Regions from separate parts of the Klebsiella sp. M041 genome, predicted to be linked through region 2. Evidence: predicted binding sites of a transcription regulator. Region 2 holds the regulator's gene; the other holds the start of a gene.
What was found. Region 2 encodes PurR, which represses purine synthesis genes. Its sites were predicted from a motif close to CANGCAAACGTTTGCNTG; they were not measured.
Positions count from the first base shown of each region.

Region 1 (14,857 bases), on a different contig from region 2:
AGATATCGGCGCAGTCCACCGCGACAAAATCGGCCACCTGATGCTGCGCCTGCCCGGGGGCGGCGGCACCTTCCGCACTATGCGGCGAGAAGCCGGCGGAACACCCCGCCAGCGTCAGACAAGCAATGCCTGAGAGCAGCCATCCGCTAAGGGAACGGCGCCAGGCCAGGAATTGGGACATAGTTCCCCGATATCGATTCATTAGTTGGATTATTCCGGCGCTAAGGGAAGCGTAATGCGAAAACAGACCTGCCCGGCGGGGGCGTCAACCAGACTGAGCTCCCCTTGCATCTGACGGACGCAGTCGCGGGCGATGCTTAACCCCAGCCCACTGCCTTTCACGGCCCCTTTACGCTGGTGACTCCCCTGGTAAAAGGGCTCAAAAATCATATTCTTTTCCGCGGCCGGGATCGGTTCGCCGCTATTGGCGACATCAATACGCACCTGCTCTCCGTGCCGGTAGCTATGGATACGAATGTTACCGGATTCAGCGCCATAGTGCACCGCATTGGAGTAGAGATTATCCATTACGCTTATCAATAGCGCAGGCTCTGCCAGACAATGCCGCGCCCGCAGCGCCAGCTCGGTATGCATCAGTTTAGCCCGCGCGGGCAAACTGTGCGCCGCCACGACGTTTTCCACCAGCTCCACCAGGTCCACTTCTTCCCGGGCTACCGGGCCGTCGGCCTGTTTGCGGTTGTAGTCCAGCAGCTGTTCAATCAGCTTTTGCAGGTTGCGGCTGCTGCTGTCGAGGATCTCGACGATCTCCTGCTGCTCCGGCGTCAGCGGCCCGGCGACACGGTCGGCCAACAGCTCGGTGCCTTCACGCATACTGGCCAGCGGGGTTTTCAGCTCATGCGACAGATGGCGAAGAAACTGATGCCGCTGCGACTCCAGCCATGCCAGGCGCTCGCTGAGCCAGATAATGCGCTTGCCCACCGAGCGCAGCTCGCGCGGGCCGGTAAACAATGCCGCGTCGTCCGGCGACTTCCCTGCCCCCAGCTGGTTGATCATTCTTTCGATGCCTTTCACCGGGCCGATGATCATGCGGGTAAAAAGCAGCACCAGCGCCAGGCTCAGCAGAAACAGCACCAGCGCCTGCCAGCCGAAAAACTGGCCGCGCTCGGCAATCTCCTGCTGCAGCTGCTGGCCGCGGGAATAGACCACCGCCCGGGTCGCCTGGACCATGTCGCTGTTATTACTGGCGAACACTTCCAGTCTGGCGGCGGCCTGGGCGTCGGGACCGCTGTTGTTACACTGCAGCTGCGCCAGATCGCTGACATCCTGGCGCAGCGCCTGCCAGAGCTTCTCGTCCGGCAGCACGCCGGCGTGCGCGTCCAGCATCTGGCTGTAGCGCTGCCGCTGGTTTTGATAGACGCGCGCCAGCGTCGGATCGTCCAGCACGCAGTACTGGCGATAGCTGCGCTCCATCTCCAGCGCGGCATTGATCATCGCCTCGCTGCGGCGGGCATCGACCAGCGTAGTGCGGTTGATATGCGCCGCCTGGGCGCTGAGGGCATTGAGGCTCTGCCAGGCCTGCCAGGCCAGCACCAGCAACGGCAGCAGGATCAGCACAAAGGAGAGCGTCACCAGCTGACGCAGCGAACGGGGAAAAAGAGAGAGTCGCTTCAAGGGTGTGGTCTCAATCATTAGCTCTGGTCGATGCTAACTGAGGAGCGCGGCGGAGAAAAGCGATACCCGTCGCCACGGCGCAGCAGAAACAACAAAGCCAGGCGCAAGGCCTGGCTTTGTTGAGAAATGAGGCGGTGCCTTACTCGACGTTTCGCCCGATGTCTGATAAAGCCAGGCTGTTATCAGGAGTTGGACGGCAGGCACCTGTTTGTGCGTCATTCGAAGTTTATGTAGCGCGTCCCGAAGGGGCTGACATAAGAAGGTGAATGAGCCACTGGTTAATATTATGCATGAACTATGCCATCTTTCAAAACATTTTATTAACACGTTGATATATATGACTTTCACCATAAAACCCAACCATTCCAGCGCTGTATACTTTTCATCCATGATGTCGCCGATTAACGACACTAAATATGCCCCAGGTTACTTATCATTTAAATCAATAACTTAAGTGTCGCCTTTTGGCGACACCGCAATATGCCAGTTGTCGGTGATTCCCGACATCCTGGCGTGCCGGCCGTCACAGATAAAAAAAGCCCCCTGCCTGAGCAGGGGGCCGATACGTTCGCGAGACACGCTTCGGGAAGATTAACCCAGCTGTTTACGCGCGTTGCGGAAGATACGCATCCACGGGCTGTCTTCGCCCCAGTTTTCCGGGTGCCAGGAGTTGCTTACGGTGCGGAAGACGCGTTCCGGGTGCGGCATCATGATGGTCGCGCGCCCGCTTTCGCTGGTCACCGCGGTGATACCGTTCGGGGAACCGTTCGGGTTCGCCGGATAGGTTTCGGTCACTTTGCCGAAGTTGTCCACGAAGCGCAGCGCTACCAGACCTTTGCTCTCCAGCTGGGCCAGATGCGCGCTGTCGCGCACTTCCACCTGCCCTTCGCCGTGGGAGACCGCAATCGGCATCTGTGAGCCAACCATGCCTTCCAGCAGCAGAGACGGGCTTTGCGTCACTTCCACCAGGCTGAAGCGCGCTTCAAAGCGGTCAGACTGGTTGCGCACAAAGCGCGGCCACAGGTCGCTGCCCGGGATCAGCTCGCGCAGGTTGGACATCATCTGACAGCCGTTGCACACGCCGAGCGCCAGGGTCTGCGGACGATGGAAGAAGGTCGCGAACTCATCGCGCACGCGCTCGTTGAACAGAATCGACTTCGCCCAGCCTTCGCCTGCCCCCAGCACGTCGCCGTAGGAGAAGCCGCCGCAGGCCACCAGGGCATGGAAATCGCCCAGACCGGTGCGGCCCGCCAGCAGGTCGCTCATATGCACGTCGATGGCGTCAAAGCCGGCGCGATGGAAGGCTGCCGCCATTTCAACGTGAGAGTTCACCCCCTGCTCGCGCAGGACGGCCACTTTCGGACGCGCGCCGGTGGCAATGTAAGGCGCGGCGACGTCGTCATTAATATCAAACGAGAGCTTCACATTAAGGCCCGGATCGGCGTCGTTGGCTTTCGCCTCGTGCTCCTGATCGGCGCAGGCCGGGTTGTCGCGCAGACGCTGCATCTGCCAGGTGGTTTCCGCCCACCACATGCGCAGGGTGGTGCGGCTTTCGCTAAACACCGTCTGACCGCTGGCGGTCAGCACGAAGCGATCGCCCTCGACCGCTTTACCGAGGTAATGCACGCAGTCCGCCAGGCCGTTAACCGCCAGAATGGCTTCCACTGCCTCACGGTCTGCGGCGCGGACCTGAATCACCGCCCCCAGCTCTTCGTTGAACAGCGCCGCCAGACGGTCGTCGCCCAGCGCGGCGATATCCGCTTCCAGTCCACAGTGGCCGGTAAAGGCCATTTCCGCCAGGGTGACCAACAGGCCGCCGTCGGAGCGGTCGTGGTAGGCCAGCAGTTTACGCTGCGCCACCAGGGCCTGCATCGCCTCCCAGAAGCCTTTCAGCTGCGCGACATCGCGCACGTCAGCCGGCTTGTCGCCGAGCTGGCGATAGACCTGCGCCAGCGCCGTCGCGCCCAGCGCGTTGTGCCCTTTACCGAGGTCGATCAGCAGCAGGGCGTTATCTTCCGTCGAGAGCTGCGGCGTGACGGTATGACGAACATCTTCGACACGAGCGAAGGCGGAGATCACCAGCGACAGCGGAGAGGTCATCTCACGCTGCTCGCTGCCTTCCTGCCAGCGGGTTTTCATCGACATTGAGTCTTTGCCGACCGGAATGGTCAGGCCCAGCGCCGGGCACAGCTCTTCGCCCACCGCTTTCACCGCCTCATACAGACCCGCGTCTTCGCCCGGGTGGCCGGCGGCGGCCATCCAGTTAGCCGACAGCTTCACGCGGTTCAGCTCGCCAATCTGCGTGGCGGCGATATTGGTCAGCGCTTCGCCAACCGCCAGACGGCCGGAGGCGGCGAAGTCCAGCAGAGCAACCGGGGCGCGCTCGCCCATCGCCATCGCTTCGCCGTAGTAGCTGTCGAGGCTGGCGGTGGTGACCGCGCAGTTGGCCACCGGGATCTGCCACGGGCCGACCATCTGGTCGCGGGCGACCATGCCGGTCACGGTGCGGTCGCCGATGGTCACGAGGAAGGTTTTCTCGGCCACCGTCGGCAGGTGCAGCACGCGATTAACCGCATCGGCGATGGTAATCGGTTGGCGATCCAGCGCGCTGCCCTGGGCTTTCAGGGTCTGCACGTCGCGGGTCATTTTCGGCGTTTTGCCAAGCAGGACGTCCAGCGGCAGATCGATCGGCTGATCGTTAAAGTGGCTGTCGCTCAGGCTCAGGTGCTGCTCGGCGGTGGCTTCGCCGATAACCGCATAAGGCGCGCGCTCGCGGCGGCACAGCTCGTCGAACAGCGGCAGTTGCTCCGGGGCGACCGCCAGGACATAACGTTCCTGCGATTCGTTACACCAGATCTCCAGCGGGCTCATGCCTGGCTCATCGCTCAGGATATCGCGCAGCTGGAATTTACCGCCGCGGCCGCCGTCGCTGACCAGCTCCGGCATGGCGTTGGAGAGACCGCCGGCGCCGACGTCGTGGATAAACAGGATCGGGTTGGCGTCGCCCAGCTGCCAGCAGCGGTCGATCACTTCCTGACAGCGACGCTCCATTTCCGGGTTGTCACGCTGGACGGAGGCGAAATCGAGGTCGGCATCGGACTGGCCGGAGGCCATGGAAGACGCCGCGCCGCCGCCGAGGCCGATGTTCATCGCCGGACCGCCCAGCACGATCAGCTTCGCGCCGACGGTAATCTCGCCCTTCTGCACGTGCTCGCCGCGGATGTTGCCGATACCGCCGGCCAGCATGATTGGTTTGTGGTAGCCGCGCAGCTCTTCACCGTTATGGCTGGTAACTTTCTCTTCATAGGTGCGGAAGTAGCCGTTCAGCGCCGGGCGACCAAATTCGTTGTTAAACGCCGCGCCGCCCAGCGGGCCTTCGGTCATGATGTCCAGGGCGGTGACGATGCGATCCGGCTTGCCGAAATCTTCTTCCCACGGCTGTTCGAAGCCCGGGATGCGCAGGTTGGAAACCGAGAAGCCCACCAGGCCCGCTTTCGGCTTCGCGCCGCGGCCGGTGGCGCCTTCATCGCGGATTTCGCCGCCGGAGCCGGTTGCCGCGCCCGGCCATGGGGAGATGGCCGTCGGGTGGTTATGGGTTTCCACCTTCATCAGAATGTGCGCCGGCTCCTGATGGAAGTCATAGCGTCCGGTCTGGTGGTCGGCAAAATAGCGCCCCACTTCAGACCCTTCCATCACCGCGGCGTTGTCTTTATAGGCCGACAGGACGTAGTCCGGCGTTTTTTCGAAGGTGTTTTTGATCATTTTGAACAGCGACTTCGGCTGCTGTTCGCCGTCGATGATCCAGTCGGCGTTGAAAATTTTGTGACGACAGTGCTCTGAGTTCGCCTGGGCGAACATATACAGCTCGATATCGTTCGGATTGCGTCCCAGACGGGTAAAGGCGTCCTGCAGGTAGTCAATTTCGTCATCTGCCAGCGCCAGCCCCAAACGGAGGTTGGCGTCAATCAGCGCCTGACGCCCTTCGCCCAACAGGTCAACGCTGGTCACCGGCGTCGGCTGATGGTGAGCGAACAGCTTTTCGCCCGCTTCCAGCGCGTCGAAGACGCTCTCCATCATGCGGTCGTGCAGTTCCGCCGCCACCGCGGCCCACTGCGCTTCGGTCAGGGTCGAGGCTTCAACATAATACGCTACGCCGCGCTCCAGACGCACAACCTGAGCCAGGCCGCAGTTATGGGCGATATCGGTAGCTTTAGAAGACCAGGGAGAGATGGTGCCAGGGCGAGGGGTCACGAGCAGTAATTTACCGGTCGGGGTATGGCTGTTTAAGCTCGGGCCATACTTAAGCAGTCGCGCCAGGCGCTCGCGATCGTCAGCGCTCAGCGGGGCGTTCAGATCGGCAAAATGAATATACTCGGCATATATGGCGCTTACCGGAAGGTTGGCCGCCTGAAATCGTGCCAGCAGTTTATTAATACGGAATGCCGACAGTGCAGGTGAACCACGCAAAATTTCCATCATAAGTCTCTCGTCTTCGAAGCTTTCAGGGTGAGCCAGGGGGGGAAACGGGCGTCATTATAGTGAATCCTGCGCCCCGACGAAACCGTTTGCGTAGAAATAAAATCATTGATGCTGTTTATCAATAAATGTGACGTCCATCGCGAATAAGTTGCCAACTGGCGCATTCTTAAGCAGAATGCCGCTCATTCGACGACAACCTTGCGTTTTTTCCGGACATCGCCTGCTGAGGAACCTGAAGCTGCAGAAGATTAACGCGCTGAAAAAATTAAAGATTAATTATCTGCTCATCGGCATTGTCACCCTTTTGCTGGCGGCTGCCCTGTGGCCGTCGATCCCCTGGTCCGGTAAACCGGAGAACCGGGTGGCGGGCATTATCGCTCGCGGCGAGCTACGCATCAGCACCATCAACTCGCCGATGACCTTCGCCACCATGAACAATAAAACCTTCGGCCTGGACTACGAACTGGCGAAGCAGTTTGCCGACTACCTCGGCGTGACGCTTAAGATAACCGTCCGTCAGAACATCAGCCAGCTGTTTGACGACCTCGACGACGGTCAGGCCGATATGCTGGCCGCCGGGCTGGTCTATAACCAGGAGCGGGTGAAAAACTACCAGGCCGGCCCTGGCTACTACTCCGTTTCCCAACAGCTGGTCTATCGCGTCGGCAATACCCGGCCGCGCAGCCTCGCGGCGCTGACCGCCGAGCAGCTCGCCATCGCCCCGGGTCACGTGGCGATCAACGACCTGCAGGTACTGAAAGCGGAGAAATACCCGGATCTTGCCTGGCGCGTGGACGAAAAGCGCGGCACCACCGCGCTGATGCAGGCGGTGATTGACGGCAAACTCGATTACACCATCGCCGACTCGGTGGCCGTCAGCCTGTTCCAGCGCGTCCATCCGGAGCTGGCGGTAGCCCTCGATATCACCGACGAACAGCCGGTCACCTGGTTCAGCGCCCGGGACGACGATAATTCGCTGTCGGCGGCGATGCTTGATTTCTTCAACAATATTAATGAAGACGGCACCCTGGCACGCCTGGAAGAGAAGTACCTCGGCCACGGCAACGATTTCGATTATGTCGATACCCGCACCTTCCTGCGCGCGGTGGAAAACATTCTTCCGGAGGTGCAGCCGCTGTTTGAAAAGTACGCCCGCGAGATCGACTGGCGCCTGCTGGCCGCCATCGCCTGGCAGGAATCCCACTGGGATCCGCAGGCCACCTCGCCTACCGGCGTGCGCGGCATGATGATGCTTACGCGTAATACGGCGCAGAGTCTGGGGCTGACTGACCGGACCGATGCGGCGCAGAGTATCGACGGCGGTATGCGCTATCTCCAGGATATGATGGATAAAGTGCCGGATTCGATCCCGAAAGATGAACGCATCTGGTTTGCGCTGGCCGCTTACAATATGGGCTATGCCCATATGCTGGACGCCATGGCGCTCACCCGCAAACAGAAAGGCAATCCCAACAGCTGGGCAGACGTTAAGCTGCGTTTACCCCTGCTGAGCCAGAAACCCTATTACAGCAAACTTAAATACGGCTATGCCCGCGGCCATGAGGCCTACGCCTATGTGGAAAACATCCGCAAATATCAGATAAGCCTTGTCGGCTATTTGTCAGAAAAGGAGCGCCAGCAGCAGCAAACGCTGGCCCTGGCGGAGGATTACCCGGCGGTGCTCCCCAATGAGCTCGAACAGCCGCAGGAGACCACCCTGCCCTTTTTCAAGTTTCGCGCCGATAAACAGATGGATAATGCCCGGATGAAACTCCCCGGCCACCTGTATTAACTTTCCCCGTTCTGCTCCCGGGCTTTCTTCAGCGCTTTTTTCTCTTCCCGCCGCCAGCGGAAGAAGTCGCTCAGCATGGCAGAGCAGGATCCCGCCAGCACGCCTTCGCTAATCTCAACCCGATGGTTCATTCCCGGGTGGTGCAGAACATCCATCAGCGAGCCGGCGGCGCCGGTCTTGGCATCCCTGGCGCCAAACACCAGGCGGGCGATACGGCTGTGCACCATCGCGCCCGCGCACATCACGCAGGGCTCGAGGGTCACGTACAGCGTGGCGTCGATCAGGCGATAGTTTTGCAGCACCAGCCCGCCCTGGCGTAAGGCCATAATTTCCGCATGGGCGGTGGGGTCGTGACGGCCTATCGGCCGGTTCCAGCCCTCGCCAATGACCTGATTGTTATGCACCAGCACCGCGCCCACCGGCACCTCGCCCTCTTCCCAGGCGCGCTTCGCCAGCGTCAGGGCATGACGCATCCAGTATTCATCATTGAGTTCGAGGTCAGACACAGCGGCCACTCCAGCAGAAAAAGCGGGGCGCATTATACATGGGAGCTATCAATTACACACTATTACTCCAGTTGCTGCAGCTCTCCCTGCGGGGTGACCCGCCAGCGATGCTGGCAAAAGCCGAGCAATGGGTTATCTTGCTCGCTATCGCTATAGCCGCTATACAGCTGCAGCGGAGCGCCAATCTTTTTCTCCAGCTGCACCACCTTTTCATGGCCCAGGCAGCGCAGGGTCAATACCCAGCCGCCCCAGCGGCGCGCGGTGCGGCTGGCTATCAGATTCACCCGCGGCAGCCAGAGGGTATCGCGATAGACCTGTTCCACCAGCGACTGCGGCGAGCCGGTGATCAACCAGACGTCGGCATCGGTACTGGTCAGGTAGGCCGTCAGCCGCGCATGAACCACCGGAAACGCCGTCACATGATGACGAAACCAGCCGACAAACTCCGCTTCCAGCCGCTTCAGTACCGCCTCGCGGCGGCCAAAGGTTGACGCCCACAGCAGCAGGCTCATCGGCCAGCGCGCCGCCCGCCCGCACACCGCCAGCCCGGCAAGGATCGCCGGCCCCATCGCCACCACCAGCAGCAGGTTCAGCGGCAGGTGGCGCAGCAGGTAGCGCAGAAAACTGCCGAACATATCCTGTTGATGCAAGGTTCCGTCCAGATCGAAAAACACCACTCTCCGTTCACTGTGCTGCAAACTGCCTCCTTCTATCAGGATTCGCTTCTCGTTAGGGTAAGCTTAACAGTCTTATGCCATGAAGAGGGAAAACATCCCTGCCGTTAAGGAAGAATTAAATTAGCAGGCGAAGGAAAAATTGTGGCTTATGAATTTTTAATTCGTGGTATACCCCTTATAATCGAATAAAAATTCTGTCAGTCACGAGCCGGACGGCTCCAGCGGAGCTCCAATGAACTGTTTAACGCGTATTCGTCAGCGCTATCCCACCCTGGCGGCGAGCGACAAAAAGTTGGCCGATTTTATTCTGAGCCAACCCGATGACACCCGGCACCTCAGCTCGCAGCAGCTGGCGGTGGAAGCCGGTGTGAGTCAGTCCAGCGTGGTTAAATTTGCCCAGAAACTGGGGTTCAAAGGCTTTCCGGCGCTGAAGCTGGCACTGAGTGAAGCCCTGGCCAGCAGCCCGGATCCGCACTCCGTTCCGGTACATAACCACATTCGCGGTGACGACCCGCTGCGTCTGGTGGGCGAGAAACTCATTAAAGACAATGTCGCCGCTATGCATGCCTCGCTGGACGTCAACACTGAAGAGACGCTACGGGAAGCCGTCACGCTGCTGCGCAACGCCCGGCGGGTGATCGTCACCGGGATTGGCGCGTCCGGCCTGGTGGCGCGTAACTTTAGCTGGAAACTGATGAAGATCGGCGTCAACGCTGTTTCGGAGCAGGATATGCACGCCCTGCTGGCGACGGTGCAGGCCATGTCCAGCGACGATCTGCTGCTGGCGATCTCTTACTCCGGCGAGCGTCGGGAGATCAATATGGCGGCCGGTGAAGCGCTGCGCGTGGGCTCCAGGATCCTGGCGATCACCGGCTTTAGCCCTAACGCCCTGCAGCAGCAGGCGACCCACTGCCTGTACACCATCGCCGAAGAGCAGGCGACGCGCAGCGCGGCCATCTCTTCCACCAGCGCGCAAATGATGCTCACCGACCTGCTGTTTATGGGGCTGGTGCAGCAGGATCTGGAGCGGGCGCCGGAGCGCATTCGCCATAGCGAAGCGCTGGTGAAAAAGCTGGTCTGAGCAGAAAATGGGCGTATAATGCCCGCCCTGTTTGTGTTGTTTCTGAGATTTTCCTGATGGCGCTGTTAATTACCAAAAAATGCATCAACTGCGATATGTGCGAGCCGGAGTGCCCTAATGAGGCCATTTCGATGGGTGACAGCATTTATGAAATTAACAGCGACCGCTGCACCGAATGCGTGGGCCATTACGACACGCCCACCTGCCAGAAGGTGTGCCCGATCCCAAATACCATTCTGAAAGATCCGGCACACGTCGAGAATGAAGAGCAGCTGTGGGATAAATTCGTCCTGATGCACCACGCGGATAAAATTTAACCGCTTCCCGGCTTAGCTTTCGACAATCACCGTGGCGCAGGCGTAATGGCGCTCATCGGCGAGCGTGACATGAATATGGCTCACCCCCAGTCGTTCCGCCAGCCGTTGCGCCTCACCCCATAGCCGCAGCTTCGGCTTGCCCAGCTCATCGTTGTAAACTTCGAACTGATTAAAGGCCAACCCGTTGCGGATCCCGGTCCCCAGCGCTTTCGCCGCTGCTTCCTTGACCGCAAAGCGTTTCGCCAGAAAACGCACCGGCTGCTGGTGCTGCTCCCAGATGCTCCATTCATGGTCGCTCAGCACCCGGCGGGCAAGGCGATCGCCGCTGCGGGCGATCACCGCCTCGATGCGGGCGATCTCGACGATGTCGGTACCCAGCCCGAGGATGGCCATTAGCCGCGCGCTTCCAGCATCAGACGTTTCATTTCCGCCACCGCCTCTTTCAGGCCGCTCATTACCGCCCGGCCAATAATCGCGTGGCCGATATTCAGCTCATGCATTTCCGGCAGCGCAGCAATCGCTTTCACGTTGTGATAGGTCAGACCGTGACCCGCATTGACCTTCAGGCCGAGGCTGGCGGCGTAGGTGGCCGCTTTGGCAATACGTTCCAGCTCCTTCGCCTGCTCAGCGTCGGTTTTAGCATCGGCATAGCAGCCGGTGTGGATTTCGATATAGGGCGCGCCAACGTCCGCTGCCGCTTTGATCTGCGCTTCATCCGCATCGATAAACAGGGAGACCAGGATGCCGGCATCCGCCAGGCGTTGACAGGCATCACGCATCTTGTCGCGCTGGCCGGCCACGTCCAGTCCGCCTTCGGTGGTCACTTCCTGACGCTTCTCCGGCACCAGGCAGCAGAAATGCGGTTTGGTTTCGCAGGCGATCGTCAGCATCTCTTCGGTGACCGCCATTTCAAGATTCATGCGGGTGTGCAGCGTCTGGCGCAGGATACGCACATCGCGATCGGTGATATGGCGGCGGTCTTCGCGCAGATGCACGGTTATGCCGTCGGCGCCGGCCTGTTCGGCAATGAAAGCCGCCTGAACCGGATCCGGGTAAGCGGTGCCGCGGGCGTTACGCAAGGTCGCGATATGGTCAATATTGACCCCTAACAGTAATTCAGCCATGACAATCCTCGTTAATCATTATTCGTATTATCCGCTCGCGCCTTTCGCGCGGGCATAAACTGGCGAAACAATTCCCGGCTCTTGAGCGGTTTGCCGCCGAGATAGGGCTTCAGGGCGATACGGGTAAAGCGCTTCGCGGCGCGCAACGTATCAACATCAGGAAACTCGCGACTCGCCAACGCTTTCAAATGGTGCCCGGTAAACGTGTTGTTATCAATCACCAGGCTGGCAATAAAGCCTTTTTCTTCGCGATAGCGGTAGGTCATGGTGTCGTCCACCGGCTCGCCGCTCCCGGCACAGTGGAGAAAATCCACGCCATAGCCCAGATGCCCGAGCAGCGCCAGCTCAAAGCGCCGCAGCGCAGGCTCCGGCGAGCCGCTGGCCCCGGCGAGCGCCTGAATGCAGTGCAGGTAGTCAAAAAAGAGTTCGGAGAAGCGCGTTTCGTGCTCAAGCACGCGGGAGATAAGCTCGTTAACGTAAAGACCGCTGTAGAGGGTGATGCCGCTGAGTGGCAGCGCCAGCGAGACAGCTTCCGCGCTGCGCAGGGTTTTGACTTCCCCGCGGCCGCCGAAGCGAACCAGCAAGGGGGTAAAGGGCTGTAAAGCGCCTTTAAGATTCGAGCGTTTGGAGCGTGCGCCCTTGGCAACCAGGCGCACGCGACCGGATTCTTCCGTGAAGACGTCCAGCATCAGGCTGGTTTCGCTCCACGGTCGGCTATGCAGGACAAAGGCGCGCTGCCATCCATCCACGTTGCGTTAACTCAGAGGTCGTCAACATAACCGAGACTGCGCAGGGCGCGCTCGTCATCGGCCCAGCCGGATTTCACTTTGACCCACAGCTCGAGGTGCACCGGCGCTTCAAACATCTCCTGCATGTCCTTACGCGCTTCGATGCCGATGGTTTTGATTTTGGCGCCTTTGTTGCCAATCACCATCTTCTTCTGCCCTTCACGCTCGACAAGGATCAGGCCGTTGATGTCGTAACCGCCACGCTCGTTGGTCACGAAACGTTCGATTTCCACGGTGACGGAGTACGGTAGCTCAGCGCCGAGGAAACGCATCAGTTTTTCACGGATGATTTCGGAGGCCATAAAGCGCTGGGAACGGTCGGTAATATAATCTTCCGGGAAGTGGTGGATCGCTTCCGGCAGATGCTTACGCACGATCGACGCAATGGTGTCGACGTTGGTCCCCGTTTCCGCCGACATCGGCACGATATCAAGGAAGTTCATCTGGCTGGCGAGGAACTGCAGATGCGGTAACAGATCCGCTTTTTCCTGCACGTTATCCACTTTGTTGACCGCGAGGATCACCGGCGCTTTGGCGTCGCGCAGCTTGTTGAGCACCATCTCGTCGTCCTGAGTCCAGCGGGTGCCTTCCACCACGAAGATGACCAGCTCAACATCGCCAATAGAGCTGCTGGCCGCTTTGTTCATTAAGCGGTTAATGGCGCGCTTTTCTTCCATATGCAGGCCCGGGGTATCGACGTAAATCGCCTGATACGGCCCTTCGGTATGGATGCCGACGATGCGGTGACGGGTGGTCTGCGCTTTACGGGAGGTGATCGAGATCTTCTGCCCAAGCAGCTTATTCAACAGCGTGGATTTGCCAACGTTTGGACGACCCACGATGGCGACAAACCCACAATAACTTTTTTCTTCGCTCATTCCAGCTCCAGCTTTTTCAGCGCCTGTTCGGCGGCAGCCTGCTCCGCCTTACGACGGCTGGAACCTGTGCCAACCACCGGTTCACTCAGGCCACTGACCTGGCAGTGGATAGTAAATTCCTGATCGTGCGCTTCGCCGCGCACCTGGACTACCAGGTAGGACGGCAGCGGCAGATGACGACCCTGCAGATACTCCTGCAGACGCGTCTTCGGATCCTTTTGCTTATCGCCCGGGCTGATTTCGTCCAGACGAGTCTGGTACCAGGAGAGGATTAAGCGTTCAACGTTCTGAATATCACTGTCGAGGAAAACCCCGCCAATTAACGCTTCAACGGTGTCCGCGAGAATCGATTCGCGACGGAAACCGCCGCTTTTCAGTTCACCCGGCCCGAGGCGCAAGCATTCGCCCAGTTCAAACTCGCGGGCGATTTCCGCCAGCGTGTTGCCGCGCACCAGCGTCGCGCGCATACGGCTCATGTCGCCTTCATCCACGCGAGGAAAGCGATGATACAGCGCATTAGCGATCACGAAACTTAAAATGGAGTCGCCTAAAAATTCCAGGCGCTCATTATGTTTGCTGCTGGCACTGCGGTGAGTTAATGCCTGTTGCAACAGCTCCTGATGATGAAAAGTGTAGCCCAGCTTTCGTTGAAGCCGATTAATTACGATGGGGTTCATGCGTTACCAATAAATGAATGCGTCAAAGATGCAGCACACGAAACCGACCTGAGCATACGCTTCAAACAGTAAGTTGAAACAGACCAATACGCTTTCGTGTGCAGTGTCACCCGGCAGAGCGACAACCAAAAACTTCGGGGGGATATTCTATACGCAACGACACGGGATGTCGTTAGTTTGAATGGATTTAAATACTAAATAATTCGCGCCGCTGCGATAACAGCAGCGGCGTGAATTCAGCAGATGAAATTAATGAATTCCACCAATGCGCGATAACCGCACGCCGGTCGGCCATTCACCTTCCTGCTTTTCAAAACTCATCCAGATAGCGGTGGCCTTCCCGACCAGGTTTGCTTCCGGCACAAAGCCCCAGTAACGGCTGTCGGCGCTGTTATCCCGGTTGTCGCCCATCATGAAGTACTGACCCGGCGGCACAATCCAGGTGGCCAGCGGCAGACCGCTCTGATGGTAATACATGCCAGCCTGATCCTGAGCAATCGGCACCATCAGAATACGATGCGTGACGTCGCCCAGCGTCTCCTGACGCTCGGTGAGGCGAATGCCGTCGGCTTTGGTTTCACCCTTCGGCAGCTGCCAGAAACCGCTGCTCGCTTCGCCGCCGTTGCTGCGGGAGAAGGTCTGAACGAAATCGCTCGGCTCCACGTTGGAGTAAGTCACCGGCAGCGCGTTGCCGCAGGCCTGTCCGGAGCTGCAGCCCGGCTGAATAGTGACCTGCTTGGCAATCGGATCGTAGGTGACTTTATCCCCCGGGAGCCCCACCGCGCGCTTGATGTAGTCCAGGCGCGGGTCTTCCGGATATTTAAACACCACGATGTCGCCGCGCTTCGGATGACCCGTCTCGATCAGCGTTTTCTGGTAGATAGGATCTTTAATGCCGTAGGCAAA
Region 1 is NZ_JCAXWU010000001.1:20,008-34,864, reverse strand. Features, by position in the region: gene qseG (two-component system QseEF-associated lipoprotein QseG) at 1-181, opposite strand, end outside; gene AC6CWS_RS00165 (sensor histidine kinase) at 211-1,632, opposite strand; gene purL (phosphoribosylformylglycinamidine synthase) at 2,224-6,111, opposite strand; gene mltF (membrane-bound lytic murein transglycosylase MltF) at 6,287-7,903, shown strand; gene tadA (tRNA adenosine(34) deaminase TadA) at 7,900-8,409, opposite strand; gene yfhb (phosphatidylglycerophosphatase C) at 8,472-9,107, opposite strand; gene AC6CWS_RS00140 (MurR/RpiR family transcriptional regulator) at 9,319-10,167, shown strand; gene AC6CWS_RS00135 (YfhL family 4Fe-4S dicluster ferredoxin) at 10,224-10,484, shown strand; gene acpS (holo-ACP synthase) at 10,497-10,877, opposite strand; gene pdxJ (pyridoxine 5'-phosphate synthase) at 10,877-11,608, opposite strand; gene recO (DNA repair protein RecO) at 11,620-12,357, opposite strand; gene era (GTPase Era) at 12,369-13,274, opposite strand; gene rnc (ribonuclease III) at 13,271-13,951, opposite strand; gene lepB (signal peptidase I) at 14,201-14,857, opposite strand, start outside.
Region 1: purL (phosphoribosylformylglycinamidine synthase) is a predicted target of PurR. The motif match lies at 6,187-6,204, and genes of this name have one in related genera.

Region 2 (14,857 bases):
CGACCGCTTCCCGGGCGTGATCATTGGCGCTGGCGCCTACACCGTTGAAAAAGCCAACGACCTGATCAGCAAAGGGCTGATTGATGCCGTGGCCTTTGGCCGCGATTACATCGCCAACCCGGATCTGGTTGCCCGCCTGCAGAAAAAAGCGGCGCTCAACCCGCAGCGCCCGGAGTCCTTCTACGGCGGCGGCGCGGAAGGCTACACCGATTATCCTACGCTGTAATCCCTCCATTGATAGCGGCGACGTATCGCCGCTATACTCAAGGCTCTGATCTATCAAATAAACTGCATAGGGGACATTATGCGCTTACTCCACACCATGCTGCGCGTTGGCGACCTGCAACGTTCTATCGACTTCTATACCAATGTGTTGGGCATGAAGCTGCTGCGCACCAGCGAAAACCCGGAGTACAAATACTCCCTCGCCTTCGTCGGCTACGGCGAAGAGAGCGATACCGCGGTGATCGAACTGACCTACAACTGGGGCGTGGACAGCTATGAGCTGGGCACTGCCTACGGTCACATCGCGCTGAGCGTCGACAACGCCGCCGAAGCCTGCGAACGGATCCGCCAGAACGGGGGCAACGTTACCCGCGAAGCCGGGCCGGTAAAAGGTGGCAGCACCGTTATCGCCTTCGTGGAAGATCCTGACGGTTACAAAATCGAGCTGATTGAAGAGAAAGACGCCGGCAAAGGGCTGGGCAACTAACCCCCCCGACCATAGCGACTTCATTATCCTCGTTCGCCCGGGCGCTGCGGCGCCCGTTGTTTTCACCCCTGCCTGCTGCAAGCCGTGGCAAAATTTGCCATAATGCGCGCTACTTTTTTCCAGCTAAGAGAATCTGATGTCCGAGAACGCTCAACTGAATGGTCTGTGCGACCGTTTCCGCGGTTTTTATCCAGTGGTGATTGATGTTGAAACCGCAGGATTTAATGCCAAAACCGACGCCCTGCTGGAGATCGCCGCCATTACGTTGAAGATGGATGAGCAAGGCTGGCTGATGCCCGATGAAACGCTGCATTTCCATGTTGAACCTTTCGAGGGCGCCAATCTTCAGCCCGAAGCGCTGGCCTTTAACGGGATTAACCCGCACGATCCAGAGCGCGGCGCCGTGAGCGAATACGACGCACTGCATGCCATCTTCAAAATGGTACGCAAAGGGATGAAAGAGAGCGACTGCAGTCGGGCTATCATGGTGGCGCACAACGCCACATTTGACCACAGCTTCACCATGACCGCCGCCGAACGGGCGGGGCTTAAACGCAACCCGTTCCATCCGTTTGTCACCTTTGACACCGCCGCGCTGAGCGGGCTGGCTTTGGGCCAGACGGTGTTGTCGAAAGCCTGTATTGCCGCGGGTATGCCGTTCGACGGCGCGCAGGCCCACTCCGCCCTCTACGATACCGAGCAGACGGCACAGCTGTTTTGCGAGATAGTGAACCGCTGGAAGCGTCTGGGCGGCTGGCCGCTGCCGGTGGCGACGCCGGAGTGATAAAAAAAGCGACTTCCAGGAAGTCGCTTTTTTACTGACCGCGGGAATTATTCCGCTTTCGGCTCGTCAGTGTGGTATTTCGCCGCTGTCTCTTTGATCAGCTGCTGCAGTTCACCGCGCTGGTACATCTCGATGACGATATCGCAGCCGCCCACCAGTTCACCGTCCACCCACAGCTGCGGGAAGGTCGGCCAGTTGGCATATTTTGGCAGCTCGGCGCGGATATCCGGGTTCTGCAGGATATCAACGTAAGCAAAACGTTCACCACAGGCGGACAGCGCCTGAACGGCCTGAGCGGAGAAACCGCAGCTTGGCAGCTTCGGCGAACCTTTCATGTACAGCAGGATCGGGTTTTCAGCGATTTGGCGTTGGATCTTTTCTAAAGTCGAGCTCATTGTCGTGCTTCCTTAAACTTCTTTCTACGGCAGTAACTTGTCATTGTAGCGTCCCGAGGGCAGGACCGATAATAACATTTTTTTCACTATTCATATTTTATCTTCTGTTGCGCGAAGTTGCCTTAAAAATATCATTTTGCCGTCGCGGGCAGGCGCGCGTTGCGCATTTTCTGTGCGAGGCGGTCAATGTCTGACGCGTTTTCTTGCAATCGTTAACCAATCGACATTTTTGATACAAAAGAATATTAACTTTCCGGGTTTTTATGCTTTAGAATCGTTCCGGTTTGTCATTCATCGTCAGGCATTTGTACATGTCTGTAATTAATCAGGGGATTGCTCAGTGGCGCGGCTAAACAAAATCGCGATATCGCTCTGTGCATTACTGTTCACATCTATCTCATTCACGCCACTGGCTCAGGCTTCAGGGCATACGCACGCCTCCGCCTCGCCAAAGGCGTTGCCCGCGAAAAGCGGCTCAGAGCGCAAGAAAAAAGCAACCAGTCAAAAAAGTAAAACCACCGCTAAAACCACCAGTAAAAAATCCTCGAGCACCCGGCTCCCTACCCGCTCTACCGCAGCAAGCCAAACCGCGCTTCATCGTCAGTCCGCCGGCGCCACGAAAAAATGCGTGCTGCGTAAAGGGTATAAAAAGCAGTGCGCAAAAACGGTGGCCGCCAGCGCCGAGCCGGCCCTGGCGCTGAACAGCGTCAAAAGCAAATGCGTGGTGCGTAAGGGCTATAAAAAACGCTGTAAACCCGAGGCCAGCGAAGCGAATCTGACGATCGCCGACGCGCATAAAGTCCGGGTGCAAAAAGCGCAGAGTACCGCCATGAACAAACTGATGGGCCAGCTGGGTAAACCGTATCGCTGGGGCGGCACCTCGCCGCGCACCGGGTTCGACTGCAGCGGGCTGGTCTATTACGCCTACAAAGACCTGGTCAAGATTCATATCCCGCGTACCGCCAATGAAATGTACCACCTGCGCGATGCGCGTCCGGTCGATCGTGACGAACTGCAGAGCGGCGACCTGGTCTTCTTCCGCACCCGCGGACGCGGCACTGCCGACCACGTTGGCGTTTACGTCGGCAACGGGAAATTCATTCAGTCCCCGCGCACGGGGCGCGATATTCAAATCACCTCCCTGAGCGAAGATTACTGGGTACGCCATTACGTCGGCGCCCGTCGCGTCATGACCCCGAAAACCATTCGTTGATCCCGGTCTGCCGCTACGGCGGCAGCCCTCTTCACCTGCGCGTTCTCCGCCCCCACCGTCAGGGGAAACTGCATATTCGCCTCTGTGACTGGCGCTTCCCGACGATAGCGGGTGGGCGACATGCCAAAGTGACGGTGAAAGGTGCGGCAGAACGCCGCCTGCCCGTCGTACCCCAGACGTTGGGAAATACTCTGCATGGAGGCCTCGGTCTGCGTTAAGTAGATTGTCGCGATGGTCATCTTCCGGCGGCTGACGTAGCTCGCCAGCGTGCAGCCGGTCACCATGGCGAATTGCCGCTGGAAATACCAGTGCGAGTAGCCGGACTTTTTCGCTATCGCGCTTACCGGCAGGGTGTCAAAAATATGTGCTTCGATCCAGTCAACGATCCCCTGCACGACCGGGATCATTTTCGGGCTTACCACTTCATCTGTTTTTGCCATCGTAGCCATCCTGTGGAAATTACTGCCGGCGGCTATATTTGTCATACAAATATCAAAATAGACAATGAATTATTGGCATAGCGGCGATTGCCTGAAAGCATAGCGTCATTAATTATTTGATTTAAAATGCTTATTTTCATTCAGCCGTTTGCGCTACGGGGTCTTAAGATGGCCTGCTGAGAAATTAACCATCGCGGTGAGAGGCTGGAGACCCAGCCTCCTTTTACTTATACATTTTTGCAACATCTGCGGGCGTCTTAACGCGCCGCTACGCAGAAAACGGTTAAGCCTTCGGCAGTTGCGCCGGCGATAATAGCCTTTATCGTTGTAAGGCTTTTCACTGCCTGCGGCAAATGTTAACATTCTCAATACAATAACAGGCCCGGGACGCGACAGCGTCGGGCGGTCAGAACGCGATTCAGGTGAAAACCTCATCTTGTCAATGTGAGATAAAACAAAAAAGTTATAAGGAGAGTAGCAATGTCGTTTGAATTACCTGCATTACCATATGCAAAAGACGCCCTGGCGCCGCACATTTCCGCAGAAACCCTGGAATACCACTACGGTAAACACCACCAGGCATATGTCACTAACCTCAACAACCTGATCAAAGGCACCGCGTTCGAAGGTCAATCGCTCGAAGAGATCGTGCGCACCTCTGAAGGCGGCGTTTTCAACAACGCGGCGCAGGTCTGGAACCACACCTTCTACTGGAACTGCCTGGCGCCGAACGCCGGCGGCGAACCGGAAGGCGAGCTGGCGGCCGCGATTGCCAAATCCTTCGGCAGCTTCGCAGAGTTTAAGGCCAAATTTACCGACGCCGCGGCGAAAAACTTTGGCGCTGGCTGGACCTGGCTGGTTAAAAATGCCGACGGCAGCCTGGCTATCGTCTCCACCAGCAACGCGGGTACCCCGCTGACCACCGACGCGAAGCCGCTGCTGACCGTTGACGTCTGGGAACATGCTTACTACATCGACTACCGCAACGCCCGTCCAAGCTATCTGGACCACTTCTGGGCGCTGGTTAACTGGAAGTTTGTTGCCGCTAACCTGGCCGCATAAACGACAAACCGCAGCAGAGTGACCCCTGCTGCGGTTTTTTTTACACCCTTCCCAACCGTTTATGACTGGCTGGCAAAGGCCTCCTCCGGCTGCGCTCGTCCGCTAAACCAGACCAGCAGCAACGCCAGACCGGCAATAATCGCGCCCATTACCGGCACAAACGCATATCCCAGTCCGCCGGAGATCACCGCCCCGCCGGCGGCGGCGCCCAGCGCGTTGCCCAGGTTGAACGCCCCGATATTCACCGAAGAAGAGAGACCCGGCGCCTCATGCGCCACGCGCATCACTCGCATCTGCAGCGGCGGCACTACCGCAAAGGTGGCTGCGCCCCAGACGATCATACTGATGGCCGCACCCGCCTGGGATTGCGCCAGCAGCGGTATCGCCAGCATGATCGCCATCAGCAGCAGCAGAAAGCCTTTCAGCGTGCGGGAGACCGACCGGTCGGCGAATTTGCCGCCCAGATAGTTGCCCAGCGAAAAACCAACTCCAATCAGCACCAGCATCGCGGTGATAAACAGCGATGAAGCATGGGTCAGCGAATTCAGTACCGGCGAAATGTAGGTATACAGCGTAAACATCGCCCCGGCGCCCAGCACGGTGGTCAGTAAGGCAGAAAGAACCTGCGGCCGTAACAGGACCGAAAGCTCTTGTTTGACATCCGGCCGTTCGCCCGCGCTGCCCTTCGGCAGGGAGAACCACAGGCTCACCATCGCCAGCAGGCCTAACCCCGCGGTGGCGAGGAAGGACATCCGCCAGCCGATGGTTTCTCCAAGCCAGGTCGCGGCAGGCACGCCGCCGATATTAGCGATGGTGAGGCCCATAAACATGGTGGCCACCGCGCTGGCCTGCTTGTGCTTGGGTACCACGCTGGCCGCCACCACCGACCCCAGGCCAAAAAAGGCGCCGTGGTTGAGGCTGGTAATAATGCGCGACAGCAGCAGCGTGGTGTAATCCGGCGCCATGGATGACAGCAGGTTGCCGACGGTGAAGATCCCCATCAGAAAAATCAGCGCATTGCGTCGGGCGCGATGGGACAGCAGCAGGGTCATCAGCGGCGCGCCGACCATGACGCCGATGGCATACGCACTGATCAGCATTCCCGCTACCGGTATCGAGACGTCCACGCCCTTGGCAATCACCGGCAGCAATCCCATCGGGGAGAACTCGGTGGTCCCGATGCCAAAGGCGCCGATCGCCAGCGCGAGTAAAGGAAAGTTGATTTTCATTCAATGACTCCATCAGACCGTCAGGGAGGACGGCGTAACATCAGAAGCCAAAAGCATGACATCAATCACAAAAAAACAAAAGTGAACGAAATGACAAAAGATTTTTGCAGAATTGATAATAATGGCGGGATACGGGGAGGAGGCCGCGCTCCTCCCTCATCGGAACATTAGTGCAGTATGGCGGTCAGGCTGAATGCGACGATCACGCCGAGGGCAATAATCGTGGTGATCAGCGAAAACTTTAAATTGGTATCCATCATTTTTCCCTCTTGTTATCCCCACACCAAAAGTGAGCTTGCTCATTTTTGCACAAAAAATCGCAAAAATCTTCCGGGATTTAGGGCGATGCACATTTTTGCTCTTCCACTTTGCCCCAAGATCGGACAAAATCCCACGCTAATTTAAAAGCGTATCGGCCATTGACCCCTTCCTGTCGTTCTGTGTCGTTTTCCCGACGTGATGCAATGTTGAAAATTGTATTCAGGGTGTGTGTAGGCAAACGTTTACGTATCGATGATCAGGCGATCAGGTCAAGGCATGGAGTGAGATGTAATGGCAACTATTAAAGATGTAGCGAAGCGCGCAAACGTTTCCACTACAACTGTATCACATGTAATTAACAAAACCCGTTTCGTTGCCGAAGAGACGCGCAATGCGGTATGGGCGGCGATTAAAGAGCTGCACTACTCGCCGAGCGCCGTGGCCCGCAGCCTGAAAGTCAATCATACAAAATCGATTGGCCTGCTGGCGACCAGTAGCGAAGCCGCCTATTTCGCTGAAATCATTGAGTCCGTTGAAAAGAGCTGCTTCCAGAAGGGCTATACCCTGATTCTCGGCAACGCCTGGAACGACCCGGAAAAACAGCGGGCCTATCTGTCGATGATGGCGCAAAAACGCGTCGACGGTCTGCTGGTGATGTGTTCCGAATACCCGGACTCCGTCCTGAGCATGCTGGAAGAGTATCGCCATATTCCGATGGTGGTGATGGACTGGGGCGAAGCAAAAGCTGACTTTACCGATGCGGTAATCGATAACGCCTTCCAGGGCGGGTATATCGCCGGACGTTACCTGATTGAACGCGGTCACCGCGAAATCGGCGTGATCCCGGGCCCGCTGGAGCGCAACACCGGCGCGGGGCGACTGGCCGGCTTCATGCAGGCGATGAAAGAGGCGCATATCAGCGTGCCGGAAAACTGGATTGTACAGGGCGACTTCGAGCCGGAGTCCGGCTACCGCGCCATGCAGCAGATCCTGAGCCAACAACACCGTCCAACGGCGGTCTTCTGCGGCGGCGACATTATGGCGATGGGCGCTATCTGCGCCGCGGATGAAATGGGGCTGCGCGTGCCGCAGGACATTTCGCTGATCGGTTATGATAATGTGCGCAACGCCCGCTATTTCAGCCCGGCGTTAACCACCATTCATCAGCCGAAAGATTCGCTGGGCGAAGCCGCGTTCAATATGCTGTTGGATCGTATCGTCAACAAGCGCGAAGAGTCGCAGTCTATTGAAGTGCACCCTCGGCTGGTCGAACGCCGCTCGGTGGCGGATGGCCCGTTTGTCGACTATCGTCGCTAAAGCACTGGCGGGCGCGGATCACTCCGGCGCCCGCAGCCACTCCCGATTCAGCGTGTCGCTGTCCCCCAGGTAGTCCAGCATCCAGTTTAACGCCGGCGAAGCATCATTCTGCTGCCAGGTCAGACAGCAGGCCGCATCCGGAAACGGATTTTCCAGCGCCAGCGCGGTCCACTCGCCGCGATCCACCCATGGCCGGGCGAAATGGCTTGGCACCATGCCGACGCAGAGTCCTGCCGACAGACAGGTTGCCGACGATTCCCAGTCGGGGACCACCACCCTCTTCTGGTTATCCAGCAGCCACGTTGTCCGTTTGGGCAACGAACGCGAGGTATCTTCCCGCACCAGCGACGGCCAGTTGCGCAGGACATCGTCGCTCAGCGGCCCCGCCATCTTCGCCAGCGGGTGATCGCTCGCCACCACGCAGTCCCAGCTCAGCATCCCCATATCGCGGAACGCATAGCGGCCCCCGACCGGAATAGAGCGCGTTGCGCCAATCGCCAGCTCCACGCGGCCGTCGGCCAGCGCATCCCATACGCCATTGAACACTTCCTGAAAAACGATCAGCTCGACGTCGGGAAAATGGCGATAGAAATCCACGATCATCTGGCGCATCCGCGCGGGTTTCACGATATCGTCCACCGCGATCGACAACTGCCCGCGCCAGCCGTTGGCAATTTGCTGGCACTGCTGGCGGGTGATCTGCATTTTTTTGATAACAGAGCGCCCTTCCTGTAAAAACCAGACCCCGGCGGGGGTCAGCTCCACATCACGATGACGGCGCTCAAACAACGGGACGGCCAGCCACTCTTCGAGCTGACGCACGGTATAGCTGACGGCGGAAGGCACCCGATGGAGCTCCTGCGCCGCCGCGCTAAAGCTGCCGTTCCGGGCGACGGCATCAACCACTTCCAGAGAGTATTCAGACCACATTTTCTGCCTGCAAAATTTTTGAATGCATGTGACAAATATTAGCGTTTCACAAGCCACAATGCACTCCCTACACTCTGCGGCATCGTACCTGTACTCCAAAAATGAGAACGTTATGTCACAACCTGGGAAAGGATTTTTAGTCTGGCTGGCCGGCCTGAGCGTGCTGGGCTTTCTGGCCACCGATATGTACCTGCCGGCATTTGCCGCCATGCAGCAGGATCTCGACACCTCCGCCGCATCCATTAGCGCCAGCCTGAGCCTGTTCCTCGCCGGCTTCGCGCTGGGCCAGCTCTTCTGGGGGCCGCTGTCAGACCGCTACGGGCGCAAACCGGTGCTGCTGAGCGGCCTGGCGATTTTCGCGGTCGGCTGCCTGGGAATGCTGTGGGTGCAGAACGCCACGCTGATGCTGGCGCTGCGTTTTCTGCAGGCGATTGGCGTCTGCGCCGCGGCGGTCACCTGGCAGGCGATGGTGACCGATTACTATCCCGCCCAGCGCACCAACCGCATCTTCGCCACTATTATGCCGCTGGTAGGACTGTCCCCTGCGCTGGCCCCGCTGCTGGGCAGCTGGCTGCTGGTGCACTTCGAGTGGCAAGCCATCTTCGCCACCTTGTTTGCCATCACTCTGCTGCTGATGCTGCCTGCCCTGCGCCTGAAGGCCGCCGCTAAGTCGGCCACAGTGGCTGAAAAGAAAATCACTTTTCTGGCGCTGCTGCGCTCCCGGGAATACAGCGGCAACGTCCTGATCTACGCCGCCTGTTCCGCCAGCTTCTTCGCCTGGCTTACCGGTTCGCCGTTTATCCTTCATGAGATGGGCTACGGCCCGACCGCCATCGGCCTGAGCTATATCCCGCAGACCATCGCTTTTCTGGTGGGCGGCTATGGCTGTCGCGCGCTGCTGCAAAAATGGTCCGGGCAACAAATGCTCCCGTGGCTGCTGGTGGTCTTCGCCGTCAGCGTCGCCGCCACCTGGCTGGTGGGTCTGCAAACGCATGCCTCGCTGGTGGCGTTGATGATCCCGTTCTGCCTGATGGCGGTGGTCAACGGCGGGATCTACCCCATCGTGGTCGCTCAGGCGCTGAAGCCTTTCCCGCAGGCAACCGGCCGCGCGGCGGCGCTGCAGAACACCCTCCAGCTTGGCCTGTGCTTCCTGACCAGCCTGCTAGTCTCCACGCTGATCGCCACACCGCTGCTGACCACCACCAGCGTGATGCTGGTCTCTATTTTGTTAGCCGGAGTGGGTTATCGCCTGCAGCAGACGCCAGCGCTGGCGGCCCACTCTTCCCACGCCTGACGCCCGTCGCCAGAGCCCGGACCAGTGGTTAGCACGCTAAGATATTTTTATTGAAAGCCAGTACTTAGCGTCCTATACTGGATCCGGGTTCACATAAATAAAAAATATTTAACAGATTAACGGATGCAGGATGCCTCCGTTTCACCATGGAAGGCCTTTCGGCAAGGGTTATCTCCCTTCCTCTGTTCTACGTCGGATAGCGACTTCACGGATTATCCGTGAGATTTCTCACAAAGCCAAAAAAGCGTCTACGCTGTTTTAAGGTTCTGATCACTTGGGCGTGATGGAGAAGCTATGAGTTCATCGTGTATAGAAGAAGTAAGTGTACCAAATGATGACTGGTACCGGATTGCAGCTGAATTGTTGGGCCGTGCGGGAATTGAAATCAATGGCTCCGCGCCGTCAGACCTGCGGATTAAAAACCCTCTTTTTTTTAAACGCGTATTGCAGGAGGGGTCGCTGGGTTTAGGCGAAAGCTATATGGACGGCTGGTGGGACTGCGAGCGTCTGGATATATTCTTCCATAAAGTGCTCCGCGCCGGGCTGGAAAAACAACTCCCTCACCATTTCAAAGACACACTCCGCATCGCAGGCGCTCGCCTGTTTAACCTGCAAAGTAAAAAACGCGCCTGGATCGTCGGCAAAGAGCACTATGACCTCGGCAACGATCTTTTCAGCCGGATGCTTGATCCCTACATGCAATATTCCTGCGGGTACTGGAAAGAGGCGCAGACCCTCGAAGCCGCGCAGCAGGATAAGCTGGATCTCATCTGCCGTAAGCTGGAGCTCGAGCCAGGCATGCGAGTGCTGGATATCGGCTGCGGCTGGGGCGGTCTTGCCGAATATATGGCGCGGAATTACCAGGTGAGCGTTGTCGGCGTGACCATCTCCGCCGAACAGCAAAAGATGGCCCAGGCGCGCTGCGATGGCCTTGACGTGGATATTCGTCTTCAGGATTATCGCGATCTGCACGACAGCTTCGACCGCATCGTCTCCGTCGGCATGTTCGAACACGTGGGTCCCAAAAATTACGCCACCTACTTTGAGGTCGCCGATCGTAATTTGAAACCCAACGGCCGCTTCTTACTGCACACCATCGGTTCCAAAGTCACCGACCATAACGTTGACCCGTGGATCAATAAATATATCTTCCCTAACGGCTGCCTGCCGTCGGTACGGCAGATCGCCGATGCCAGCGAGAAGCACTTTGTGATGGAAGACTGGCACAACTTCGGCGCCGATTATGACACCACCCTGATGGCCTGGTATGAGCGTTTCCTCGCCAGCTGGCCGGAAATTGCCGATAACTATTCTGAGCGTTTCAAACGCATGTTCAGTTATTACCTGAACGCCTGCGCCGGCGCCTTCCGCGCCCGCGACATTCAGCTCTGGCAGGTGGTGTTCTCGCGCGGGATTGAACACGGACTGCGCGTCGCCCGTTAAAAAACACGCCCCCGCTCACCGGCGGGGGATTTTTTGTCAGGCTTCACTGACCTTAGCCGCGACCTCTTTCGCCGCCAGCACGCGTTCAACCGTATCGACAACCGCCTGGGTTTGCGGGTCGATCTCGATATTGACGCGGTCGCCCAGCTTCTTCGCCCCCAGCGTGGTCCGCTGCAGCGTCTCCGGAATAAGATGCACGCAGAATCGGGTTGCCGTCACCTCGCCTACCGTCAGGCTGATGCCATCGATACCAATGAATCCTTTATAAAGGATATATTTCATCAGCGTCGGATCCTGTACTTTAAACCAGATCTGACGGTTATTTTCGGAAGTGAGGATCTTCACGATTTCCGCCGTGGTCATAATATGGCCGGACATCAAATGCCCGCCGATTTCATCACTGAATTTCGCCGCCCGCTCGACATTGACTTCATCCCCGACCTGAATATCGCCGAGGTTGGTAATCCGCAGCGTCTCTTTCATCAGATCGAAGCTGATGCGCGCGCCGTTGATGTCGGTCACCGTCAGGCAGCAGCCGTTGTTGGCTACCGATGCCCCGGTTTCGAGCCCCTCCAGCATATGCGCCGGCAGCTCCACCACGTGGGTGCGAAAATTGGGTTTATCATCAATGGAGACCACTTTCGCGGTTCCCTGAACAATACCAGTAAACATGTTTGGCTCCTGTTGAAAATCATGACGGTATCATTACCGTTTTCGCTATCGGGAACAATAACAGGAGGGCTGAGCGGTTGCCAGCGCGCTTCGTGCCTCGACTCTTTTTTCACTGGCTTAATGGCTAATCCTCGCTACAATAGACTGGAATTTCCTCATTTTTATCCCCTTGCTGCCAGTTACGGCGGCTTTTTTAGTCTCAAAAAAACAACAATACAAAGGTGTTCACGTGCAGAAGTATTTCATTGAAGCGCGTCAGTTATTAGCTCTGGCTATACCCGTCATTCTTGCGCAAGTGGCGCAGACGGCGATGGGTTTTGTCGATACCGTGATGGCGGGCGGCTACAGCGCCACCGATATGGCCGCGGTGGCCATCGGGACCTCCATCTGGCTACCGGCCATTCTCTTCGGCCACGGGCTGCTGCTGGCGCTGACCCCGGTGGTGGCGCAGCTCAATGGCTCCGGGCGGCGGGAGCGTATCGCGCCGCAGGTGCGTCAGGGCTTCTGGCTGGCGGGGCTGGTCTCGGTGCTGATCATGATCGTGCTGTGGAATGCCGGGTATATCATCAGCTCCATGCACAACATCGATCCGCTGCTGGCGGAGAAGGCGGTTGGCTATCTGCGCGCGCTGCTGTGGGGGGCGCCGGGCTATCTGTTCTTCCAGGTTGCCCGTAATCAGTGTGAAGGGCTGGCGAAAACCAAGCCCGGGATGGTCATGGGCTTTATCGGTTTACTGGTCAACATTCCGGTGAACTACATCTTTATCTATGGCCATTTTGGCATGCCGGAGCTGGGCGGCGTCGGCTGCGGCGTGGCGACGGCCTCCGTTTACTGGGTGATGTTCGCCAGCATGCTGTGGTGGGTGCGCCGGGCGCGTTCAATGCGCGATATCCGCTGCGCCGAGGGCTTCAGCGGCCCCGATTTCGCCGTTCTGCTGCGGTTGGTGCAGCTGGGGCTGCCCATCGCCCTGGCGCTGTTCTTCGAAGTGACCCTGTTTGCCGTCGTCGCGCTGCTGGTCTCTCCGCTCGGGATCATTGACGTCGCCGGCCACCAGATTGCGCTGAACTTCAGCTCGCTGATGTTCGTTCTGCCGCTGTCGCTGGCGGCCGCGGTCACCATTCGCGTCGGCTTCCGCCTCGGCCAGGGCTCAACGATCGATGCCCAGGTTTCCGCCCGCACGGGTGTGGGCGTGGGCGTCTGTCTGGCGGTGTTTACCGCTATCTTTACCGTGCTGATGCGTAAGCAGATTGCCCTGCTGTATAACGATAACCCTGAGGTGGTGATGCTGGCCTCGCATCTGATGCTGCTGGCGGCGGTCTACCAGATCTCCGACTCCATTCAGGTGATCGGCAGCGGTATCCTGCGTGGCTATAAAGATACGCGGTCTATCTTTTTTATCACCTTTACCGCGTACTGGGTGCTGGGTTTGCCCAGCGGCTACCTGCTGGCGCTGACCGACGTGATTGTCCCCCGCATGGGGCCCGCCGGCTTCTGGTGCGGATTTATCATCGGCCTGACCTCCGCCGCCATTATGATGATGCTGCGGATGCGTTTTCTGCAGCGCCAGCCCTCCAGCACTATCTTACAGCGCGCCGCGCGCTAATCCTGCCAAAGCCCGCCACCCCGGCGGGCTTTTTCTTTCTTCAGTTTTGTTCCGGCGTTGTACATTCCGTTACTCCCCGACACCAAAGACTCACTGATGAGCGCCCCGGAGATGCATATAGTGTGGCCAACAGCCCCGCAGTGGGGTTACTCAGGAAACCAATTCGAGGATTTCAGCATGAAAAAAGTATTAGCTCTGGTTGTTGCCGCTGCTATGGGTCTGTCATCTGTTGCTTTCGCCGCCGATGCCGCGACCACCACCCCGGCTGCCGCAGCCAGCCACACCACCGTTCATCACAAGAAACACCATAAAGCGGCGGTGAAACCGGCAGCCGAACAGAAAGCCCAGGCAGCGAAGAAACACCATAAAGCGGCGGCGAAACCGGCAGCCGAACAGAAAGCCCAGGCAGCGAAGAAACACCATAAAGCCACAGCGAAACCGGCAGTAGCGCAGAAAGCCCAGGCGGCGAAGAAGCACCATAAAGCCGCAGCGAAACCGGCAGTAGCGCAGAAAGCCCAGGCGGCGAAGAAGCACCACAAAGCGGCGCACCACGCAGCCAAACCGGCAGTACAACCGGCGGCATAACGGTCAGAGCGTTAAGGTGATAACCGGCGCTGAATAGCGCCGGTTTTTTTTCAGGAGGACATCATGCTGCAACGCTATCGCTTCGAATTGCTGTTGGTTCTGCTCATCGTCTGCGCGCTGTTTACCCTTCGCTTGATGTTTAAATAGCGGGCTGCTGAACCCATTTACGCGCCGGCGGCGTATAGTCGCGAAAACCGGCGATAATCTCCTCTGCCGAGGCAGCAAACGGCAGCATCTCCGCGTAGCGCGGGTGCATAAACCCTTCCCGCACCATGTTATTGACCATCGCCTGCAGCGGATCGTAATACCCTTTAATATTCAGAAATGCGCACGGCTTTTCATGGATGCGCAGCTGCGCCCAGGTCCACTGTTCGAAAATCTCTTCCAGCGTCCCCGCTCCGCCCGGCAGAGCAATAAAGCCGTCGGCCAGCGCCGCCATTTTGGTTTTCCGTTCGTGCATATCCTCAACCACATGCAGCTCCGTCAACCCGCGATGGGCAATTTCCCGTTCCACCAGGCCGCGCGGCATCACGCCAATCACCACGCCCCCGGCCTCAAGCGCCGCATCGGCAACCGCCCCCATCAAGCCAACTTTGCCGCCGCCATAGACAACAGCCAGTCCCTGCTGCGCCAGCGTGTGGCCAACCCGTCGGGCAGTGTCGAGATACAGCGGATGTTCGCCAGCTGAAGAACCGCAGAAAATACCTATCGATTTCATCTTCGTTATTACTCCTCTCTTCTGGTGGGCGATAATTTAACACAACGCCAACCTTTGTGCGCAGGTTGAGACCCGCGGAGAAAAGAGAGGCGAGGCGCCTGCTGGCGAAGAAATATCCTTGTGGTTCAGTAAAATATCGCCGGAATGGGTAAAAGATCCGCAATCGCAAGCAATGTACAAGAAAAGTGACGTTTACCTC
Region 2 is NZ_JCAXWU010000006.1:161,605-176,461, forward strand. Features, by position in the region: gene AC6CWS_RS09780 (alkene reductase) at 1-226, shown strand, start outside; gene gloA (lactoylglutathione lyase) at 305-712, shown strand; gene rnt (ribonuclease T) at 849-1,496, shown strand; gene AC6CWS_RS09795 (Grx4 family monothiol glutaredoxin) at 1,544-1,891, opposite strand; gene AC6CWS_RS09800 (C40 family peptidase) at 2,232-3,104, shown strand; gene AC6CWS_RS09805 (helix-turn-helix domain-containing protein) at 3,059-3,544, opposite strand; gene sodB (superoxide dismutase [Fe]) at 4,025-4,606, shown strand; gene AC6CWS_RS09815 (MFS transporter) at 4,666-5,835, opposite strand; gene cydH (cytochrome bd-I oxidase subunit CydH) at 6,003-6,095, opposite strand; gene purR (HTH-type transcriptional repressor PurR) at 6,388-7,413, shown strand; gene punR (DNA-binding transcriptional activator PunR) at 7,432-8,343, opposite strand; gene punC (purine nucleoside transporter PunC) at 8,456-9,637, shown strand; gene cfa (cyclopropane fatty acyl phospholipid synthase) at 9,932-11,080, shown strand; gene AC6CWS_RS09845 (riboflavin synthase) at 11,117-11,752, opposite strand; gene mdtK (MdtK family multidrug efflux MATE transporter) at 11,982-13,355, shown strand; gene asr (acid resistance repetitive basic protein Asr) at 13,533-13,940, shown strand; gene ydgU (small membrane protein YdgU) at 14,004-14,087, shown strand; gene AC6CWS_RS09865 (LOG family protein) at 14,080-14,658, opposite strand.